2 regions of the Streptomyces sp. NPDC021020 genome follow, and region 1 is predicted to be linked to the other one. Evidence: riboswitches for the same ligand, from Rfam matches in the RefSeq annotation. Region 1 holds a riboswitch; the other holds the start of a gene.
What was found. Region 1 has a riboswitch for S-adenosylmethionine ahead of thrC (threonine synthase). Riboswitches for the same ligand answer to the same signal wherever they lie in the genome.

Region 1 (11,033 bases):
CAGGTCCAGGCCCGCGTTCTCCAGCTTGAGGCCGACCTCCTCGGAGATGACCGTGCCGCCGGTGAGGATCGCGATGTCGCCCAGCATCGCCTTGCGGCGGTCGCCGAAGCCCGGGGCCTTGACGGCGACGGACTTGAAGGTGCCGCGGATCTTGTTGACGACCAGGGTCGACAGGGCCTCGCCCTCGACGTCCTCGGCGATGATCAGCAGCGGCTTGCCCGACTGCATGACCTTCTCCAGCAGCGGGAGCAGGTCCTTGACCGAGGAGACCTTGGAGTTGACGATCAGGATGTACGGGTCGTCGAGCGACGCCTCCATACGCTCCAGGTCGGTGGCGAAGTACGCCGAGATGAAGCCCTTGTCGAAGCGCATGCCCTCGGTGAGCTCGAGCTCCAGACCGAAGGTCTGCGACTCCTCGACGGTGATGACGCCTTCCTTGCCGACCTTGTCCATCGCCTCGGCGATGAGCTCGCCGATCTGGGTGTCGGCGGCGGAGATGGAGGCGGTGGAAGCGATCTGCTCCTTGGTCTCCACGTCCTTGGCCTGCTCCAGCAGGGCGGCGGAGACGGCCTCGACGGCACGCTCGATGCCGCGCTTGAGGGCCATCGGGTTGGCGCCGGCGGCGACGTTGCGCAGGCCCTCGCGGACCAGGGCCTGGGCCAGGACGGTCGCGGTCGTCGTGCCGTCACCGGCGACGTCGTCGGTCTTCTTCGCGACTTCCTTGACCAGCTCGGCGCCGATCTTCTCGTACGGGTCCTCCAGCTCGATCTCCTTGGCGATGGACACGCCATCGTTGGTGATCGTGGGGGCGCCCCACTTCTTCTCAAGGACGACGTTCCGGCCCTTGGGACCGAGAGTGACCTTAACGGCGTCGGCGAGCTGGTTCATCCCGCGCTCAAGGCCGCGCCGCGCCTCCTCATCGAACGCGATGATCTTAGCCATGTGAAGTGTCCTCCGCGGACTGGGGGTTCCCCCACCGGAGGCGGGGGCGGTGGAACGGACCGCGTGGCGCCCGCGACGGACGGCCTGCCGGCCGCCGGTTCCTTCCCGGCGTCCGGACGGGCCTCACCGACCCGGTCCAAGTGGCACTCTCACGCGCAGAGTGCTAACGCCAATGATTAGCACTCTCCCCTGCCGAGTGCAAGCGCCCGCCCACGGACGGGGGCGCCCGCACGGCACCGCGCGCCCGTACGGCGGACGGGCGCGCAACGGCGAAAGGACCACCCCGTGCGGGGGTGGCCCTTCCTGGCGTCGCGTCGGTGGCCGAACGCGCCCGTGCCGATCAGGCGGCCACGCGGACCATGTCCGCCTGCGGCCCCTTCTGACCCTGCGAGATCTCGAACTCGACTCGCTGGCCTTCTTCGAGGGTGCGGTAGCCGTCCATCTGTATCGCGCTGTAGTGGACGAAGACATCCGCACCACCGTCGACCGCGATGAAGCCGTAGCCCTTCTCCGCGTTGAACCACTTGACGGTGCCCTGAGCCATTCCTAACTCCCCTATTACTGGCCCTATCGCGGCCCCGCGCTCCGCGGGCCCGGGTCAGACCTCACCCCCCGTCGGGAGGTGTGCGCCGGAACGCGTCGACCGCGGCTGAATGTATCTGCACGGATGCCGTCCGCAACAGGTCAATTGGACGAGAATTCTTGGCGCGACGCATCCGAAATACCCCAGGAAGAAACGATAATGTGGGGCAATCCAGACGGGATACTACGGACATAGCGCACTTATCGCTTGTGAATTTGCCGATAAATCGGCGCTACGACTTCGGTCCGGACATGAGGGCGCCCCACCCGGGGCGAAAGCAGTTCCCGGATGGGGCGGGGTTTAAACGTCGAAGCTTCTGCGTATTCTCGTCAGTTCCGTGACGCTACCGGATCAAGCTCTCGCTCACGCTCGGTATCCGGCGCCGGGTATCCGGTATCAGCCGCCGGCGACCGCGGGAATGATCGACACGCTGGCGCCGTCCGGCACCGCCGTGGCGAGTCCGTCGGAAAACCGTACATCGTCGTCGTTGACATAGACGTTCACGAAACGCCGGAGCTTTCCGGTGTCGTCGAGAACCCGCGCGGAAATACCCGCATGATTCTTTTCCAGCGACTCGATGACCTCGCCGAGCGTCGCGCCCTCGGCGGGCACCTCGGCCTGGCCCCCGGTGTACGTGCGGAGGATCGTGGGGATGCGGACGGAAGCACTCATGCGAGTCCAGCCTCTCGGAAGGCGGCAAGGGAGGGGGCGATGGTCGCGGTCGGCCCGGTGGTCGGGGAGACGGCGTCCAGGGTCTTCAGGCCGTCGCCGGTGTTCAGCACGACGGTCTCGGCGGCCGGGTCGAGCTGCCCGGTCTCGATCAGCTTCTTCAGCACGCCGACGGTCACGCCGCCCGCCGTCTCGGCGAAGATGCCCTCGGTGCGGGAGAGCAGCTTGATGGCGTCCACGATCTGCTCGTCGTCGACGTCCTCGATCGCGCCGCCGGTGCGGCGCGCGATGTCCAGGACGTACGGGCCGTCCGCCGGGTTGCCGATGGCCAGCGACTTGGCGATGGTGTCGGGCTTGACCGGGCGCACCACGTCGTGGCCGGCCTTGAAGGCCGCCGAGACCGGCGAGCAGCCCTCGGCCTGGGCGCCGAAGATCTTGTACGGCTTGTCCTCGACCAGGCCGAGCGCGATCAGCTCCTTGAGACCCTTGTCGATCTTGGTGAGCTGCGAGCCCGAGGCGATCGGGATGACCAGGTTGTCCGGCAGCCGCCAGCCGAGCTGCTCGGCGATCTCGTACGCCAGCGTCTTGGAGCCCTCGCCGTAGTACGGGCGCAGGTTGACGTTGACGAAGCCCCAGCCCTCGCCGGCCGGGTCGCCGATCAGCTCCGAGCAGAAGCGGTTCACGTCGTCGTACGTGCCCTTGATCGCGACCAGGTCGCCGCCGTAGACCGCGGCCATCACGACCTTGCCCTGCTCCAGGTCGTCCGGGATGAAGACGCAGGAGCGGAAGCCGGCCCGCGCGGCGGCCGCGCCGACCGCGCCCGCCAGGTTGCCGGTGGAGGAGCAGGACAGCGTCGTCAGGCCGAAGGTGCGGGCCGCCTCCAGGGCGATCGCGACGACCCGGTCCTTGAACGAGTGCGTCGGGTTGCCGGAGTCGTCCTTGACGTACAGGCCGCCGGTGACGCCCAGCTCGCGGGCCAGGTTGTCGGCCTTGACGAGCTTGGTCCAGCCGGGGTTCAGGTTCTGCTTGGCGGTCACGTCCGCGGGGACGGGCAGCAGCGGGGCGTAGCGCCAGATGTTCGCGGGACCGGCCTCGATCTGCTTGCGCAGCCGCTCCGGGTCGCCGGCCGGCAGGTCGTAGGCCACTTCCAGCGGCCCGAAACACTCCAGGCACGCGAAGACCGGGGTCAGCGGGTAGCGGGTGCCGCACTCACGGCAGGACAGCGCGACGGCGGGGCCGAAAGCGGCGTCCTGCGAGGCGTCCTGGGGGGTGGTGGCGATGTTCTGCACAGCCATGGTGGCGAGGCCCTTTCTCCTCATCTTCCCCACGGCGAAGGTCGCCGCGAGCCGGAATTGGCACCGTCCCCACCTGACCTCGCGGTCGGCGGGATGGTTGCCGGGGCTTCAACGGGCCGTTCCCTCTGCCCCTCTGGATGAGCGGTATGGCACCGGACGGCTGAGCCGGTCCGGGCGTTTGTTCCGCCGGCCGACCCCGGCATGCGGGGCGGGCGGGCGTTGTTCAAGACTGTAACCGACACCGGTCACCGGTGAGATAGCCGTCCGTACCGCGAGATGCGTCACACACGGGACACACGGGAGCGCTGAACGTGCTGGAAGAGGTCGAGCGCTGGCTCGCCACACGGTCCTGGTCCGCCGGCGAGCGGCCGCTCGACCTGCTGCTCGCCGCCAAGCGGGCGGCGGGCCCGGCCGGGACCGTGAGCGTCGTGCTGCCCGCGCGGGACGAGGAGGCCACGGTGGGCGCGATCGTCGCGGCCGTCCGCCGCGACCTCATGGCGCCGGGCGCCGCGCTCGTGGACGAGCTGGTCGTCGTCGACTCCGGCTCCCGCGACCGTACGGCCGAGGTCGCGGCGGCGGCCGGAGCCACGGTCATCGCCCGCGACGACATCCTGCCGCGGCTGCCGGCCCTCCCCGGCAAGGGCGAGGTGCTGTGGCGCTCACTGCTCGTGACCAGCGGCGAGATCGTGTGCTTCGTCGACGCGGATCTGCGGGAGTTCGACTCCCGCTTCGTCAGCGGCATCGTCGGCCCCCTCCTCACCGAGCCCGGCGTCCAGCTCGTCAAGGCGATGTACGACCGCCCGCTGGAGACCGGCGGCACGGTCGTCCCCGCGGGCGGCGGCCGCGTCACCGAACTCGTCGCCCGCCCGCTGCTCAACCTGCACTGGCCGCGCCTGGCGGGCTTCGTCCAGCCGCTGGGCGGCGAGTACGCGGCGCGGCGCTCGCTGCTGGAACGGCTCCCCTTCCCCGTGGGCTACGGGGTCGAGCTGGGCATGCTCGTGGACGCGCTCGCCCTGGTGGGGCTGGACGCGCTCGGCCAGGTGGACGTGGGCGTCCGGCACCACCGCCACCAGGACGAGGCGGCGCTGGGCCGGATGGCCGCGGCGATCTACCGCACGGCGCACATGCGGCTGGCCCGCGGCCATCTCGTGCGGCCGCGCCTCACGCAGTACGACCGCGCGGCGTCGGGCTTCGTCCCCTCGACCCACCCGGTCGACACGGAGGAACGCCCTCCGATGCTCGCCGTCCCGGAATACCTGCGCCACCGCGCCGCGTAGACCTCCCTTCTGCGAAGGGGGGCACGCCAGGGGCGCGGGGAACTGCGCGAGCAACCACCCACCGGCCGGTGGTCCGGCACGGACCGAACTGCCCCTTTCGGACGGTGACAACCCGCGCCCCGGTGGGGGCTGAGCGCGCCGTTCCCCGCGCCCCTGACGGGGCGCACCCCGGTGCGTATGTTTGGCGCCCAAGGCGATTGGCAAGGCTCGGGGACGTGGAAGGACTCGCACGTGTGCTCGTCGCGTCGAACCGCGGCCCGATCTCGTACACCCTCGCCGGCGGCGAATTGCAGAGCCGGCGAGGTGGCGGCGGCGTCGTCTCCGGGCTGAGCGCGATCGAGTCGGACGGCGACTCGCTGTGGGTGTGCGCGGCGCTGGGTGAGGGCGACCGCGAAGCGGTCAGACGCGGGGTCGGCGAGCCGGGCTCGCGGATGCTCGCGATCGATCAGGACGTCTTCCACGCCGCGTACAACGACATCGCGAACTCCGTGCTGTGGTTCGTGCACCACATGCTCTACCAGACGCCGCTGGAGCCCGTCTTCGACGAGGAATTCCGCGGGCGGTGGGCGTCCTACGAGGCGTACAACGCGGCCTTCGCGGACGCGCTCGCGGAGTCGGCCGCGCCCGGGGCGGCGGTGCTGGTGCAGGACTACCACCTGGTGCTGGTCCCGGCGATGCTCCGGGAGCGGCGCCCCGACCTGCGGATCGGGCACTTCTCGCACACCCCGTGGGCGCCGCCGGACTACTTCCGGCTGCTGCCGGACGACATCGCGGCGGCGGTGCTGGAGGGCATACTCGGCGCGGACCGCGCGGCCTTCCTGACCCGGCGGTGGGCGGATTCGTTCGCGGCGTGCTGCGTGGACGTGCTGGGCGCGGAGCTGTCGGCGGACGGGCACGCGGTGACGCACCGCGGGCGGACGACCCGGCTGGGCGTGCACGGCCTGGGGGCCGACGCGGACTTCCTGCGCGAGCGCGCGGGGCGCGACGACGTGCTGGAGCGGATGGCGGCGCTGCGGGCCGAGACGGGCCCGGGGCGCAAGCTCGTGGTGCGGGTGGACCGCACGGAGCTGTCGAAGAACATCGTGCGCGGCCTGCTGGCCTACCGCAGGCTGCTCCAGGAGCGGCCGGGCTGGCGCAGCCGGGTGGTGCACGTCGCCTTCGCCTACCCCTCGCGGCAGGATCTCGCGGTCTACCGCGACTACACCGCGGAGGTCTCGCGGGTGGCGGCGGAGATCAACGAGGAGTTCGGGACGCCCAACTGGCAGCCGGTGCTGCTGAAGGTGGACGACGACTTCGCGCGCTCGCTCGCGGCGTACCGGCTGGCGGACGTGGCGCTGGTCAACCCCATCAGGGACGGAATGAACCTGGTGGCCAAGGAGATGCCGGTGGTCTCCGACAACGGCGTCGCGCTGGTCCTCTCGCGTGAGGCGGGCGCCTGCGCGGAGCTGGGCGAGGACGCGATCGTGGTCAACCCGTACGACGTGAGCCAGACCGCGGAGGCGCTCAACACCGCCCTGACGCTGCCGGACGCCGAGCGCGCCGACCGGACGAAGCGGCTGGCGGCCGCGGCGACCGCGCTGCCGCCGACCCGGTGGTTCCTCGACCAGCTCGCGGCGCTGGAGTAGCCGCCGCGAGCCGGGCCGGTGCGCGCTACGCGCCGAGGGCGTCGGCGAGGGAGTCGAGGAGGGCGACGACGCCCTCGGGGCCGGGGACGACCAGGTCGGCCTGGCCCGTCAGCTCCTCCGGGGCCTCCGTGCCGCCCGCGGCGGCGACCAGCAGGCCGGGCAGGCCCTGCTTGCGCAGTTCGCGTACGGCGGCGTAGGCGGCGAGGTCGCCGAGGTCGTCGCCGCCGTAGAGGACGCTGCCGGCGTCCACCTCGCGCAGGTACGCGGCGAGCGCGACGCCCTTGTCCATGCCCGGCGGGCGCAGCTCCAGGACGTAGCGGCCCGGCTCCACGACCAGGTCGTGGGTGGCGGCCAGCTCGGTCAGGGGGGCGCGCAGCGCCTCGAACGCGGCGTCCGGGTCCTGCGCGCGGCGGGTGTGGACGGCGACCGCGCGGCCGCCCTTGTCCTCGATCCAGGTGCCCGGCCAGGCGCCGTTGCGGTCCAGGAAGCCGGGCAGCTCCGCGCGGACCGCGGTCACCCCGGGGTGGGCGCCCGCGCTGTGCACCGCGGAGCTGTGCGCGTCCCAGCGCTCGGCCCCGTAGTGGCCCAGCACCACCAGGTGCTCCAGTGCGGGGACGCCCGCGAAGCCGCCGTACCGTACGGCGACGCCCGCGGGGCGGCCCGTCACGACCGCCACGGCGGCGACGTGCGGGGCGAGCCGGGCCAGCGCCGGGACCGCTCCCGGATGCGCTCTGGCCTGCTCGGGGTCGGGGACGATGGGGGCGAGGGTGCCGTCGAAGTCCAGCGCGACGACCGCGCGGTGCGGTTGCGCGAGAAGGGCGGCGAGGGCTTCTTGGCCCTCACCCGTTCCGGGCGTCGGAATCTCGGCCATGGGCCTAACCTACCCGCGGGGCGCTGCTCCCCGCCCGGCCCCCGGAAAACCCTCAGCGCCTTGCGCGGCGCTCGGCTCTCGCGTCGCGCAGGCGGCGGACGGTCGCCGGGGCGTACGCCGCGGCGCGGGGGTCGTCGAGGAGGGCGTTGAGACGCTGGAGGTACAGCGTCGGCGACAGCCCGAGGCGTTCGCGGACCGCGCGGTCCCGGGCGCCGGGGCCGGGCCAGGAGCGGGACGCGAGGTCCAGCACCGCCCGGTCCCGCGCCGGCAGCTCGTCCGCGTGCTCACCCATGAGGGGGCTACTTCCCGCCCTGCGAGGACGCGAACCGCTGGAGCGCCCCCAGTACCTGCCAGGGATCGGCCACCACGGCCTGGCCGACGCTCTTCTTGATCTCGTCGGAGACCGCGCCCCAGGAGGTCTTGTTCATGGGGTAGAAGACGGCCGTCGGCAGCACGTCGATGAACTGCTTCATGTCCGCCTCCTTCGGGTCGTCCGCCATCGCCTGCGAGACGGAGGTGGTCACCGGCAGGAAGCCGTACTCGTCGAGGAACTTGCGCGAGTTCGCGGGCTGGTAGACGTACTGGAGGAAGGCCGCGTCGGCCTTGAGGTGGGAGTCGCCCTTCTTCTTGAACGCCATCATCCAGTCGGCGACGCCGAGCGTGTCGCGCGCGGGGGCGTCCAGGCCGGGCAGGGCGGCGAGGCCGACGTCGATGTGCGCGGCCTTGGCCTGCGCGAGCAGCGTGGGGTGGCCGTTGAGCATGCCGACGTCACCGGCGAGGAAACCGGCGAAGACGTCGCGGCGGTTGGTCTTGGCGGGGTTGCCCGGGCCGGTGAGTCCCTTGCTGACGAGGTTCTCCTTCAGCCAGCGGAAGGCCGTGACGTTGCCGGAGTAGTCGAGCTGGTAGGTGCCGGCGCTGCTGGTGTAGCCGCCGGCGTCGCCGAGCATCCACATGAGGGCCTCGGCCTGCGCCTCCTCGGTGCCGAGCGGCAGCCCGTACGGCACCTTGACGCCCTCGGCCTTGAGCTTGCGGGCGTCCTTGGCGACGTCGTCCCAGGTCGTGGGCGCCTTCTTGATACCGGCCTGCTTGAAGAGGGTCTTGTTGTAGAAGAACAGCCGCGAACTGGACACCCAGGGCAGCCCGTACTGCACACGGTTGACGGAGCCGATGCTCGCCAGCGAGGGGATGAAGTCGGCCTGCTGGCTGATGGTGAAGAGGTTGTCGGCGCTGTACAGCTGGTCCTTGGCGGCGTAGCCGGCGTAGGAGCCGATCTGCGCGATGTCGGGGGCGTCACCGGACTTGACCATCGTGTCGACCTTGTCGTCGACGTGGTCCCAGTCGACGACCTGGACGTCGACCTTGATGTGCGGGTACTTCTTCTCGAAGCCGTCGACGATCGTCTTCCAGTAACCGGTCGAGCTGTTGCCCGTCTTGGGATCCCCGTAGTCGGCGGCGACCATGTGCAGCGTGGTGTCCTTGCTGAGCGGGGACTGCCCGCTGCACCCGCTCACCGCGGTCACGGTCAGGGCCGTGCTCAGACCGAGCGCCCCTATGCCGAGGAGCCGCCGCACCCTTCGCCGCTGGACGCGCATGCCGGTGTACCGCCTTCGATGAGGGATTTGTCTGCGGAAGCGCAGAGTCTTCCCCATAGATTCACCCAAGGTCTACACCACTTACGAAACTGTTTCGCAACCGGGGCCGTCCAGCAATCAACCCACCCCGCTGACCTGCGCGTACACCTACCCGTACGCACCCGGGGGCCTTTACCTCGGCGGTTCCGCCGCGGCACAGCCGGGCAGCCCGGCGGATCTTCCTCGACGAGTGGACTAGACCTTTTTGGGGGTTACCCGGGAGACTGTCCCCCGTGAGACATGTCATTGCCCTGGATGTCGGCGGCACCGGGATGAAAGCCGCCCTGGTCGCAGCGGACGGAACGCTGCTGCACGAGGACCGCAGGCCGACGGACCGGAAACGCGGACCGGACGCGGTCGTCGCGGCGATCCTGGACTTCGCCGCGGATCTGCGCGACCACGGACTGCGCGCGTACGGCGAGCCCGCGGCCGCCGCCGGGGTCGCCGTCCCCGGCATCGTCGACGACGTGCGCGGCATCGCCGCCTACGCCGCCAACCTCGGCTGGCGCGACGTCCCGCTGCGCGACCTGCTCTCCGCCCGCCTCGACGGCGTCCCCGTCGCGCTCGGCCACGACGTCCGCAGCGGCGGCCTCGCCGAGGGCCGCATCGGGGCCGGCCAGGGCACCGACCGCTTCCTCTTCCTCGCGCTGGGCACCGGCATCGCGGGCGCCATCGGCATCGACGGCCGGATCGAGGCGGGCGCCCACGGCTACGCCGGCGAGATCGGCCATGTCGTCGTACGCCCCGACGGCCCCGAGTGCGGCTGCGGACAGCGCGGCTGCATGGAGGCCATCGCCTCGGCCGGCGCCGTCTCCCGCGCCTGGGCCGCGGCCGGCGGCGGACCCGACGCGAACGCCGCGGACTGCGCCCGCGCCGTCGAGGCCGGCGACCCGCGCGCGATCGAGGTGTGGCGGAACGCGGTCGACGCGCTCGCCGCCGGCCTCGTCACCGGCTTCACCCTGCTCGACCCGCGGATGCTCATCATCGGCGGCGGCCTCGCCGAGGCCGGGGACACCCTCTTCGGCCCGCTGCGCAGCGCCGTCGAGTCCCGCATCACCTTCCAGAAACTCCCCCTCATCGTCCCCGCCGCCCTGGGGGACACCGCCGGATGCCTGGGCGCGGGCCTGCTCGCCTGGGATCTACTCTCCGTGGAGGTAACCGCCTGATGGCTCCCGTAACGACAACGCAGCGCTCGGTGCTGGCGGGTGCCCGTGTGGTCCTGCCCTCGGGTGTGGTGGACGGCGGCCGGATCACGATCGAGGGCACGCGGATCGCCTCCGCCGGCCCGGCGGACGCGGTGTCCGGGAACGGTTCCGGGCCCGCGCCCGACGCCGGCGCCGTCCTCGACCTGCCCGCGGACCACCTCGTCGTCCCCGGCTTCGTCGACATCCACAACCACGGCGGCGGCGGCGCGTCCTTCACCTCCGGCACCGCCGAGGAGGTCCTCACCGGGGTGCGCACGCACCGCGAGCACGGCACCACCACGCTCGTCGTGTCCACCGTGACCGAGTCCATGGACTTCCTCGTCCGGCGCTCCGGGATGCTCTCCGAACTCGTCGAGCAGGGCGACATCGCCGGCATCCACTACGAGGGCCCCTTCATCAACCCCTGCCGCAAGGGCGCGCACGACGAGACGCTGCTGCGCGACCCCGACCCCGCCGAGGTCCGCAAGCTCGTGGACGCCGCGCGCGGCACCGCGAAGATGTTCACGCTCGCATCCGAACTACCCGGCGGCATCGACTCCGTGCGCCTGCTCGCCGAACTCGGCGTCATCGCCGCGATCGGCCACACCGACGCGACGTACGAGCAGACCGTCGAGGCCATCGACGCGGGCGCCACCGTCGCGACCCACCTCTTCAACGCGATGCCCCCGCTGGCCCACCGCGCCCCCGGCCCCATCGCGGCGCTGCTGGAGGACGAGCGCGTCACCGTCGAGCTCATCAACGACGGCACCCACCTGCACCCCGCCGTCCTCGAACTCGCCTTCGGCTCCGCCGGGGCGGGCCGCGTCGCCTTCATCACCGACGCGATGGACGCCGCCGGCTTCGGCGACGGGACGTACGACCTCGGCCCGCTCAAGGTCGAGGTCCGCGAGGGGGTCGCGCGGCTCGCCGAGGGCGGCTCGATCGCCGGTTCGACG
Region 2 (11,033 bases), on a different contig from region 1:
CCGCGGCGGGAAAGCCGCACGCACCGCCCGTCAGCGGGTCGCGCGGGCCGCGGCGATGCGGGCGGCGGGGGTGGGGTGCGTGCCCCAGAGGAGGTGGAGGGCCCGCGGAGGCGAGGGCTCGGCCACGTTCACCGCCGTGAGGCGGCGCTGCATGGCGATGAACCCGGCGGCGTCGCCCGTGAGGGCGAGCGAATGCGCGTCGGCCCGGCGCTCCACCCGGCGGGAGAGCGCGCAGCCGAAGGGCCCGGCGAGGGCGCCGCCCACCGCGGCGGTCGCGGCGAGGAGCCACGCCGAGCGCGGATCGGCGAAGTGGGGGACGCCGGCCGCGGCGAGGAGGGGGGACCAGGTCACGACGAGGGCGAGGAGGCCCACGCCGAGCGCGGCCCCGAGAGCGCCCAGCGCGGTGCCGCGCACGACGTCGCGGTGGACGACGTGCCCCAGCTCGTGGGCCACGATGAGTTCGACCTCGCGCGGCTCCGCGGTGGAGAGGAGCGTGTCGTAGGCGACGATCCGCCGGGTCCGGCCGAAGCCGGAGACGTACGCGTTGAGCGCCGTGGTGCGGCGCGACGCGTCGGCCACCAGCACGTCGCGCACGGCGACCCCGTCCCGCGCGGCGAGGGCGAGCAGCGCGTCCCGCAGCGGCCCCGCGGGCATGGACGTGAAGCGGTTGAAGAGCGGTTCGAAGAGGACGGGCGCCGCCCAGGACAGCGCGACGGTGGCGCACGCGGCGCCGAGCGCGGCCCAGGCCCACCACCAGCGGGTGACGCCCGCGAGCGCGTACACGGCGAAGAGCGCCCCGGCGACGAGCGGCAGCGAGATGAGCAGGCCGCGCAGCTGGTCCGCGGCCCAGCCCCGCCAGTTCTGGGTGACGAGGCCGAAGCGGGCCCGTACAACGCGGCCGCGGGCGGCGAAGGGCAGGGTGAGGAGCTGGGGCAGCAGGACGAGGGTGAGCGCGGCGCCCGCCGTGCGCCCGGCCCAGGCCCCGCCGAACGCGGCGACGAGCCGGGCCCCGGCGGGGGTGAGGCCGAGGGTGAGGAGCAGCGCGAGGTTCGCGGCGCGGCCGGCGAGGGCGACGGGCCACACGCCTTGGCGCAGCGCGCGGGCGCGGGCGATGTGCTCGGGGCTGAAGTCGTCCTCCGCCGGGGTGTCCCGCGGCGGTTCCGGCTGGCTCATCGTGCGTCCCCCGGGTTTCTCGGGCCGCCGGTCGCGGCATCGTCCCGCCGGTCGGGCTGTTCGCCCCGGGCGCCCCGGTCTCCCCCGGCGCGGCGCGGTCGGGCGGCACCGGGCGGCCGTCGCTGCCGCTGCTGCCCGTCTCCCCCGGCGCCGCGGCGCCTGCCCCCGCTCACGTCAGCTCCTGCTGGACGTACGTGCGCCAGCGCGCGGTGAAGGCCTCAAGGCTCAAGTGCAGGTGCGCCTGGAGGACGGTGTCCAGGGACGTGCCCGTCCCGGCCGCGCGGTAGACGGCCGTCAGCGTCGCCGGGGACCACTGGTCGGCGATCATGCGGTTGGCGAGCCAGCCGCCCTCGTACGCCTGCGGGAGCGCGGGCGCGGTGGGGCTGAAGTCGGCGTTCGCGGGGAGGGCGGCGGGGAGGTGGCCCGCGGTGACGTCCTGGGCGAGTTCGGGGGCGATCTGCGGGGCCGTGCGGCCGGAGTCGCGGTAGGCGACCCAGTCGGCGAAGCCCTCCGAGAGCCACAGCGGGGTGTGGGAGGTGGTGGCGAGCCGGGTCGCGACATGGGTCGTCTCGTGGGTGAGCACGACCTGCCGGCCGAAGGCGGAGAGGCGGCCGAAGGCGGCGGGGTTGACGAGCACCCGGTCGGCGGGGGCGGCGGCGCTGCCGCCCAGCTCGCCCGTGGTGACGGCGGCGATGTCGCGGTAGTCGTCGGGGTCGGCGGCGAGCAGCGCGCCGAGCTGGTCGAGGGTCTTCGGCGCCTCGACGACGACGCTGCCGGGCCAGCCCGCCTTCCCCCACGCCCGCTGCACCTGCGGCACCGCGCGGTCGGCGTCGGCGGCGTAGCCGCGCAGCGTCGCGGTGCCGACGAGGCCCAGTACGAGGCTGTGGGTCCCGCGCACGACCGTGACCTTGCCCTGGTCCCAGAGCTGTACGGCGGTGTGCTTCCCGGCGGAGGCCCCGTCGTCGTCCGCGGCGATGTACCAGTGCCCGGCGCGGCGGGTGAAGGTCAGGTACTCGGTGGAGACGACCGGCCGGGCGTCGTAGCCGCGCAGCCGGTAGCTCAGCTCGACCTCGGCGGCGGTGCGCGCGGTGCCGCCGGCGTCGGCGGAGGGCGGGAGCGGGAAGGCGCCGGTGCGGACGAGGCGGTAGGACCAGGCGGCGAGCGGGACGTCCGCGATGTCGTCGAACATCCGCTGCTGGGCGGCGTAGTAGCGGGTCGCCCGCGGGTCGGCGGTCGCGAGGAAGGCCTGCCGGTCCCGATGCAGGAGCGCCGCCGCGCGCCGCGTCAGGAGTTGCCGGAGGGCGGGGTCGGCCGTGGCGGTCCGCTGCGGGGCCGCGCCCCCGCCGCCGGTGCAGGCGGTCAGCCCGGCGAGGGCGCAGGTGAGGACGCCGATCGCGGAGCGTCTCGTGAGCGGCGCGGTCATGGGGCGATCGTACGGGGCCGGGCCCCGCCGCCCGCCCTACGGGCGGACCACCGCCGCGACCGGCATCATCGACACCGGGTCGTAGCGGACGCGGGCGCCGGGGTAGGGGGCGTGGATGACGCGGCCGTTGCCGACGTACATCGCCACATGGCTGGCGTCGCTGCGGTAGATGACGAGGTCGCCGGGCCGGGCCTGGGAGAGCGGGACGCGGCGGCCGACGTGGGCCTGCTGCTGGGAGGTGCGCGGGAGGGAGACGCCGGCGCGGGAGTAGGCGTACTGCATCAGGCCCGAGCAGTCGAAGGAGTGGGGGCCGGCCGCGCCCCACACGTAGGGGGAGCCGAGGGCCTGGTGGGCGGCGGCCACGGCGAGGGCGGCGCGGCCGGAGGCGGGGAGGCCGCCGAGCGGTGGCAGGGGCGGGAAGGAGCGGGAGGCGCGGTCGTCCGCGCCGCTGGTCCAGCGGGCCCGCTGGGCGGCGGGGAGGGTGCGCAGGAGCTGCTGGGCCTGGGCGAGGGCGTGCTGGACGGCGGCCTTGCGGTGGGCCAGGTCCGCGGTGGCCTGGGCGAGTTCGGCGATCGTGCCTGCGGCCTGGGCGTGCCGGCTGTCCAGGGCCTGCTGGGCGGAGCGCAGTTCGTCCAGCCGCCCGGCCTGCCGGGCGCCGAGGCGGTTGAGGGTGGCGGCCCGGTCGAGGAAGCCGCTCGGGTCGTCGGACAGGAGCAGCGCGAGGGTGGGGTCGAGGGCGCCGGCGCGGTATTGCGCGGCGGCGAGCAGGCCGAGTCCGTTGCGCAGGTCGTTGATCCGCTGGGCGCCCTCCGCGGCGCGCTGCTGGAGGTTCGCGAGGTCGGCGTCGAGCTGCCGGGTGCGTTCGGTGGCGGCGTCGTACGCCTGGGTGGCCGCTTCGGCCTGCTGGTAGAGCCGGTCGAGGCGGGCGGTGGTGCCGGCGGCCGTCGCGGAGGGGTCGGCGGCGGCGGACTGGGCGGTGGTGCCGGTGAGCGCCGCGGCGGCCGCGGCCGCGGCGGTGACCACGGTGAGCCGGGTGGCGCGGGCGGCCGGGCCCGGCTGCGGTGCACGTCGATGAGATGCCACGGCAGCCGACAGTAGCCAGCCGGGCACGTACCGTACAAATGCCAGGGCGGCGGGGCGATCCGCACATGTGCGCGGGGGTGGTCGCCGCGCAGGTCAGCGGGCCGGTGGGCGGCCGGGGCCGGAAACGGCACCACCCGAACGCCGTAGCGCCCGGGCGGTGTTCACAACAGGCCGTCAGCCCCGCGGGGAACCGCTCAGATGCGGACGCCGAACTGGAAGGGCATGTTGCTCATGGCCTCGTAGCGCACGACCGTGCCCGGCTTGGGGGCGTGCAGCACCATGCCGTCGCCGGCGTAGAGGCCGACGTGGTGGTGGTCGCCGTAGAAGATGATGAGGTCGCCGACCTTGAGGTCGGACTTGGAGTAGATGCGCGTGCCGGCGTTGGCCTGCCCGGCCGCGGTGCGGGGGATGGACACCCCGGCCTGGCGGTAGGCCCAGGAGGTGAGGCCGGAGCAGTCGAAGGTGTTGGGGCCGGAGCCGCCGTAGACGTACGCCTTGCCGATCTTGGACTGCGCGAAGGAGTAGGCGCTGGAGGCGTACTTGCTGGCGGACGTGCCGCCGAGCGGGGCGCGGCCGGTGTCGCGGTTGGCGCGGGCCTGGTCGTCGGATATCTGCTGGCGCTGCGCGGCGGTGAGCCCGTTGAGGATGGACTGGGCCTGCGCGAGCTTGTCCTTGGCCTCGGTCTTGCGCTTGGCCAGCTCGGTCTTGGTGGACTCCAGCTCGGCGAGTTTCGCCGTGGCCTGCGCGCGCTCCTGGTCCAGGGTCCGCTTGGCGTCCTGGAGCTGCTGGAGGGCGCTGGTCTGGATCGAGCTGACCTGGTCCAGGGCGGAGGCCTGTTCGAGGTAGCTGTCCGGGTTGGACGAGAGGAAGAGCTGCAGCGACGGGTCGATGCCGCCGGTGCGGTACTGCGAGGCCGCGATCACGCCGAGGCCGTCGCGCAGCGTGTTGAGGTGCTGCTGCTGCCGGGCCACCTGGTCCTGGAGCGAACCGGCCTCGCCCTGGAGCGACTTGAGCTTCTCGTTCGCCGCGTCGTACTTCTCGGTGGCCTGCTCCGCCTGCGTGTAGAGCGCGTCCACCTGGGCCTTGGCGTCCTTGACCGAGGTGGGCTTGCTGGGCTTGGCGGGGGCGGCGTTGGCAGCCTGGGCGGACAGCGCCACGGCCGCCGCGGCGGTCGCGGTCAGCACGGTCACACGCGTGCGGCTTGCCGGCTTGGGTCGACGGTGGGACGCCACGAAGGCGAGCTCCTTCTTCCTTCAGCCGCCTACCGGTTGACGACTGGCGGGCGGCCTCCGAGCGCCATCCGGATTGGATGATCGACTGCGCGGAGGTACGAGGCCTGACCCTAGTGACCTTTCCGTGATCGGTTCAAATCCCGGAAGGCAAAATCTCGACCGGTTCAAGTTTTCTTTACATGCTTTCCACGCAGCGTGATGACCGATTGACACACCGTACGCACTAGTGCGCTGGTGAACACCCGCACGCGCGTACGGGACGGCGAACGGACCTGCGCGGGCTCCGGGTTCAGACCCGGGCGAGGCGGCGCAGCAGCAGCGTGGAGGCGACGGGCCGGGCCCCCGCCTTGGCGACGCCGTCGGCGATCTCCCGGTCGGCGGAGACGACGACGATCTGCCGCCCGGGCGGTTCGGCCCGCACCAGCCGCCGGATCAGCTCGTCCGCGGTCTCCCCGGCCTTGCTGAACAGCACCCGCACCCCGCGCGGTGGCGCGAGCAGCACCGGCATGTCGAGGTCGGCGCCGTCGAAGACGCACGTCACCTCGGCGCCGCTCTGCGCGGCGAGCGCCGCGAGGCCGCCGAGCAGCCGGAGCCGCTGCTTCTCCAGCGGCAGCGCGGGATAGCCGGTCTTCGTCACGTTGTAGCCGTCGACCACCAGGTGCGCCTGCGGCAGCGCCAGCAACTGGTCGAGCAGCGCCGGGTCGTTGGCCGACAGCGCCCGGGTGGCGATGTCCCGCGCGCTGAACGTCCCCGGCGCGACCGCGTCCACGGTGTCCGCGGGCAGCACGCCCATCGTGTCCCGCGGCGGCAGGGCCAGTTCGCGGCGCAGCCCGGACGCCGCGTCCAGCACGGTGTCGAGCAGCAGCCGCAGCCGTACGTCCTCCACGCTGCGCCCCTCGCGCGCGGCCCGGCGGCCGGCCTCGACCGCCGCCTCGGCCTCCGCGAGCCGGGTGCGCAGCCGGCGGGCCTCGCTGTCGGCGACGGCCCGCTCCTGCGCGGCCGCCGCGCGCAGCTCGTCGACCTCCGTCCGCAGCCGGCGCTGCGCGGCCTCCGCGCGCTTGACGTCGCTGAGGGCGCTGCGCAGCTTGCGGTGCAGCGCGTCGCCCTCCTTGCGCACGGACTCCAGCTCGGCCCTCGCGCGCGCGGCCTCGGCCCTGCCGTGCTCGTGCAGCGCCTCGACCTCGGTGCGCAGCGCGGCCAGCTCCCGCAGCGCCTCCTCGTCGGCCCGCTCGGCGTCCGCCCGCTGGGCCTCCTCCCCCGCGGTGGCCACCAGCTTCGCCCAGCCCGCCGGGCGCAGCAGATACGCGGCGGCCGCGACGTCCAGCGGGTCGGCGGCGGGCGGCGGGGTGCCGTCCTCCAGCGCCCCCGCGAGTTCGGCCTGCGACTCGCGCAGCCGCCCGGCGACCCGCTGCCGGAAGGCCGGGTCGTGCTCCAGGGCGGCGGCCAGCGCCGTACCGGCGTACTTCACCCGGCGGCTGGGCGTGAAGCGGGCGTAGGGGCGGAGCGAGACGGGAAGCTCCTGGTAGGTGAAGCCGCCGAAGGCGTCGGCGGCGATGGCCACCACCCGGTGGCGTACGCCTTCGGGCAGCGGCCGGTCGAGCGCGGGCTCGTCGGGGGCGGGCTCGTCCGGCGCGGACGTGTCGGAGCCGCCGGGCCCGCCGGAGGGCCCGGGTGCGTCCGCCGGGTCACCGGCTCCGGAGCCGGACGTCCCGGCGGCCGGCGACTCGGCAGGCTCCACCGCGGCCCCGTCCGTCCCGGGGCGCGGAAAACCGCCGCTTCCGTCCACCAGTCACTCCCGTCCGAATCTGCCGACGACCCTCGGCGTCCTCCCGGCCCCCTTCGATGACAACGCCTGCTTCTATTGTCCCCGCCCGGACGTCAACCAGACGCGGAACCGCTCCCGGCGGCACTTTGCGCACTGCTGTTCCCGTCGTCACCGTCCGCGGCCCCGCCCGGCCGGTCGACCAGCTCGATCCGGTCCACCGCGTTGCACCAGCGGCAGCGCACCGACTCCACGGTCTCGGCCAGCACCTCGGTCTCCTCCACGGACGGCTCGCCCGCCAGGTCGAGGTGCACGTACTCCACGACCCGCGAGGAGCGGGTGACGTCGAAACGCGTCAGGTTTCCGCACAGCGTGCAGCGCCACCGCGTGGTCGCGGTCGGCAGGGGAACCGGCATGGCTGGTACCTCTTCCTGTCGGGAGCGTGCGTCCCGGTCACCCTACGGCCTTTCGTGTACGGCGCGCTGCGGCGAGGCGGCCTATGTCCGTTACGACCGCTGCGTCATGATCGGTCCATGGTCATCCCGGTGTACGACAAGAACCCGGTCCGCCGTACGCCGGTCGTCACGTACGGGCTGATCGCCCTGTGCACCGCGGTCTTCCTGCTCGGCCCGCTCTCCGGCTTCCTCCCCGTCTACGGGACGGGGCACACCCTCGCGTGCCGGCAGGCGCTGTACTTCGACCGCTGGGGCGTCGTCCCCGCCGAGCTCTTCCACGCCCGGCCCACCGCGGCCGCCCTCGGCCTGCCCGCGGACTGCGGCGCCGCCGACCCGTACCCGCGGTCGCCGTTCCTGTCCGTGCTCACGTCGATGTTCCTGCACGGCAGCTGGCTGCATCTGATCGGCAACATGCTCTTCCTCTACGTCTTCGGCGACAACGTCGAGAACCGCATGGGCCGGGTGCGCTTCGCCCTCTTCTACCTCGCCGCCGGCTACCTCGCCACGTACGGCTTCGCGCTCGCCCACAGCGGCGACACCCAGAGCCTCGTCGGGGCGTCCGGCGCGATCTCCGGCGCCCTCGGGGCGTACCTCTACCTCTATCCGCGGGCCCGGGTCACCAGCCTCTTCCCCTTCCTCTTCTTCGTCCCGCTGCGCTTCCCCGCGTGGGTGGTGCTCGGCTTCTGGTTCGTCCTCCAGTGGTTCGCCGCGCAGTCCGCCGCCGCGGGCCCGGGCGTGGCCTACCTCGCCCACGTCGTGGGCTTCGCCTTCGGCTTCTGCTGGGCGTGGGCCTGCTACCGGCCCCGGTCTAAGCTGAGCGTCATCGCCGGGACGACCCAAGGAGACGCGCAGCCGTGATCACCGCGATCGTGCTCATCAAGACCACCGTGGACAGGATCCCCGAGATCGCCGAGTCGATCGCCGCGCTCGACAACGTCAGCGAGGTCTACTCGGTGACCGGCACGTACGACCTCGTCGCCCTCGTCCGGGTGGGCAAGCACGACGAGCTGGCCGACATCATCCCCGGCCGCATCAGCAAGATCCCCGGCGTCGAGGCGACGGACACGCACGTGGCCTTCCGTACGTACTCCCAGCACGACCTGGAGGCCGCGTTCGCCATCGGCCTCGACTCCTAGGGCCGGTCCGCCGCTACGCGGCCGGGGTCCCCGGGGCGACCGGGACACAGCGGCCGGACTCCGTGGCGTAGGTCCACGCGGCGCCCTCGCGGACGAGGGTGGTCAGCGCGGACACGAAGCGCTCGATGTCCTCGACGGGCGTACCGGCGCCGAAGCTCACCCGCACCGCGTTGCCGTTGAACCCCGCCGCCGGGTCCGGGGATCCGCACGACCCGAGGTCCTCGGTGTCGGTGCCGAGGAGCCGGCGGACGAGCGGGTGGGCGCAGAAGAGCCCGTCGCGCACGCCGATCCCGTACTCCGCGGAGAGCGCGGCCGCGAGGTGCGAGCTGTTCCAGCCGCGGACGACGAAGCTGAGCACGCCCACCCGGGCGGAGTCCTCGCCGAACAGCGACAGGACCCGGACCTGGGGAATCGCGGCGAGGCCGTCCCGCAGCACCTTCAGCAGCTGCTGCTCACGCGCTTCGAGCCGGTCGAAGCCCGCCTCGGTGAGGGTGCGGCAGGCGGAGGCGATCGCGTAGGCGCCGATGACGTTGGGCGATCCCGCCTCGTGCCGGGCGACGGTGGTGTGCCACTCGGTCTCGACCTGCCCGTCCGCCCGCCGGACGACGGTACGGGTGGCGCCGCCGCCCGCGAGGTAGGGCTCGGCCTCGCGCAGCCAGTCGGCGCGGCCGGCGAGGACGCCGGAGCCGAAGGGCGCGTAGAGCTTGTGGCCGGAGAAGGCGACCCAGTCGACGTCCAGCTCGGCGATGTCCACGGCCTGGTGCGGCACCAGCTGCGCGGCGTCCAGCACGATACGGGCGCCGTGCCGGTGCGCGGCGGCGGCCAGTTCACGCACCGGCCACAGCTCGCCGGTCACGTTGGAGGCGCCGGTGACGCACACCAGCTTGGGGCCCTTGGGCGCGCCGTGCAGGGCGACGTCGAGCGCGGCGACGGCCTCCTCGGGGGTGTGCGGGGCGGCGAGGCAGACGACCTCGGCGCCGGTGGCGCGCTGCCAGGGCAGCAGGGCCGCGTGGTGCTCGGTCTCGAAGACGAACACCCGGGTCCCGGCGGGCAGCGCGGCGGCCAGCAGGTTGAGCGAGTCGGTAGTGGAGCGGGTGAAGACCACCTGGTCGGCGGGGCGGCAGCCGAGGAATTCCGCGACCGTGGCGCGGCTCTGCTCGAAGAGGTCCGTGGACAGCTGGGAGAGGTAGCCCGCGCCGCGGTGCACGCTGCCGTAGTAGGGGGCGTACGCGGCCACGTCGTCCCACACCCGCTGGAGCGCGGGGGCGCTCGCGGCGTAGTCGAGGGCGGCGTAGGTGACGTCGTCGCCGGTCACGAGCGGGACGGTGACGTCCCGGCCGAGCACGGGCAGCGGCTCGCAACAGGCGGGGTCGGCGGAAACGGTGGTGGCGGCGGCGGACACGGTGGTTGCGGTCATGGCGGTCTCCTGGCACGAGAGCAGCGGACGGCGGCGCGCCCCGGCGGCAGGCGGCAGGCCTGCGCGGGCGACGGAAGCCGTCGGACGGCGTGGATGGCAGCGGACGAGGCGGTGGACCCGGTGCACTGGCGGCACCGCGGAAAGGCGGAACCGGGGGCCGAAAGGCCCTATCGCATTCGCTTGCGCATGAGAGAACTCCCCTGTCCGGCTTGCTGCGAGCCCTGCTGCTCACAGCCTGGTCATCACCCGGGGCACCCCGCCTCGGACGGAGGGTTGCCGGACAGCGAGCCGGGGCCTTTGCGCTGTCACTCGTGACCTGAGAGGGATTCTGCCACAGCCGCGCGTACGCGCAAGGCGCCGTCCGCAGTGCGGACGGCGCCTTGGCGAAGGAGCGGGGTCAGGCGTTGCTGGCCGCGGCCCAGCGTTCGAGCACCGCGGCGGCCGCGCCGGAGTCCAGCGACTGCGCGGCCCGCTCGACACCGGCGGCGAGCTGCTCCTCCAGCGTGCCCGTACCGGGCTCCAGGGCGACGAGCGCGGCCGCGGAGTTGAGCAGCACCGCCTCGCGGACCGGGCCGGTCTCGCCGGCCAGGACGCGCCGGGCGACGTCCGCGTTGTGCGCCGGGGAGCCGCCGCGCAGCGCCTCGACGGGCACCAGGGCGATGCCGATGTCGCGGGGGTCGAAGGACTGCTGGGTGACCTTGCCGTCGCGGACCCACCACACCTGGGAGGTGTCGGTGGTGGTGAGCTCGTCCAGGCCGTCGTCGCCGCGGAAGACCAGCGCGGACGAGCCGCGTTCGGCCAGCACCCCGGCCATGATCGGCGCGACCCGGGCGTTCGCGACGCCGGTGGCCTGCGCCCGCACCCTGGCCGGGTTGGTGAGCGGGCCCAGGAAGTTGAAGGTCGTGGCGACGCCCAACTCGCCGCGCGCGGTGGCCACATGGCGCAGCGCGGGGTGGAACTTGACGGCGAAGCAGAAGGTGATGCCCGCCTCCTCGGCGACCTCCACGACCCGGTGCGGCGGCAGGTCCAGATTCACCCCGAGGTGGCTCAGCACATCGCTGGCGCCGCTCGCGGAGGACGCGGCGCGGTTGCCGTGCTTGACGACCTTCGCGCCGGTGCCGGCGACCGTTATGGCCGACATGGTGGAGATGTTGACCGTCTTGGCGCGGTCGCCGCCGGTGCCGACGATGTCGACCGTGGGGCCGGGCACCTCGATGGTGTTGGCGTGCGCGTACATCGCCCGCACCATGCCGGTGACCTCTTCGACCGTCTCCCCCTTGGCGCGCAGCGCGACCGCGAAGCCGGCGATCTGCACGTCGGTGGCGCTGCCGGTCATGATCTGGTCCATCGCC

Region 2: linked by a shared signal. The riboswitch ahead of ACH4SL_RS26175 (aminotransferase class V-fold PLP-dependent enzyme) and the one ahead of thrC (threonine synthase) in region 1 are both predicted to bind S-adenosylmethionine.

What each region holds. Positions count from the first base shown of each region.
Region 1 is NZ_JBIRQQ010000001.1:650,747-661,779, reverse strand. Features, by position in the region: gene groL (chaperonin GroEL) at 1-942, opposite strand, end outside; gene ACH4SL_RS02935 (cold-shock protein) at 1,283-1,486, opposite strand; gene ACH4SL_RS02930 (ubiquitin-like small modifier protein 1) at 1,922-2,197, opposite strand; gene thrC (threonine synthase) at 2,194-3,513, opposite strand; SAM riboswitch class I at 3,507-3,633, opposite strand; gene ACH4SL_RS02920 (glucosyl-3-phosphoglycerate synthase) at 3,801-4,766, shown strand; gene ACH4SL_RS02915 (trehalose-6-phosphate synthase) at 4,982-6,391, shown strand; gene otsB (trehalose-phosphatase) at 6,417-7,262, opposite strand; gene ACH4SL_RS02905 (DUF3263 domain-containing protein) at 7,315-7,554, opposite strand; gene ACH4SL_RS02900 (extracellular solute-binding protein) at 7,562-8,854, opposite strand; gene ACH4SL_RS02895 (ROK family protein) at 9,127-10,059, shown strand; gene nagA (N-acetylglucosamine-6-phosphate deacetylase) at 10,059-11,033, shown strand, end outside.
Region 2 is NZ_JBIRQQ010000009.1:24,176-35,208, reverse strand. Features, by position in the region: gene ACH4SL_RS26215 (M48 family metalloprotease) at 31-1,173, opposite strand; gene ACH4SL_RS26210 (hypothetical protein) at 1,343-2,596, opposite strand; gene ACH4SL_RS26205 (NlpC/P60 family protein) at 2,633-3,679, opposite strand; gene ACH4SL_RS26200 (NlpC/P60 family protein) at 3,874-4,911, opposite strand; gene ACH4SL_RS26195 (NYN domain-containing protein) at 5,201-6,649, opposite strand; gene ACH4SL_RS26190 (hypothetical protein) at 6,790-7,089, opposite strand; gene ACH4SL_RS26185 (rhomboid family intramembrane serine protease) at 7,207-7,986, shown strand; gene ACH4SL_RS26180 (Lrp/AsnC family transcriptional regulator) at 7,983-8,264, shown strand; gene ACH4SL_RS26175 (aminotransferase class V-fold PLP-dependent enzyme) at 8,278-9,681, opposite strand; SAM riboswitch class IV at 9,882-9,998, opposite strand; gene trpD (anthranilate phosphoribosyltransferase) at 10,079-11,033, opposite strand, start outside.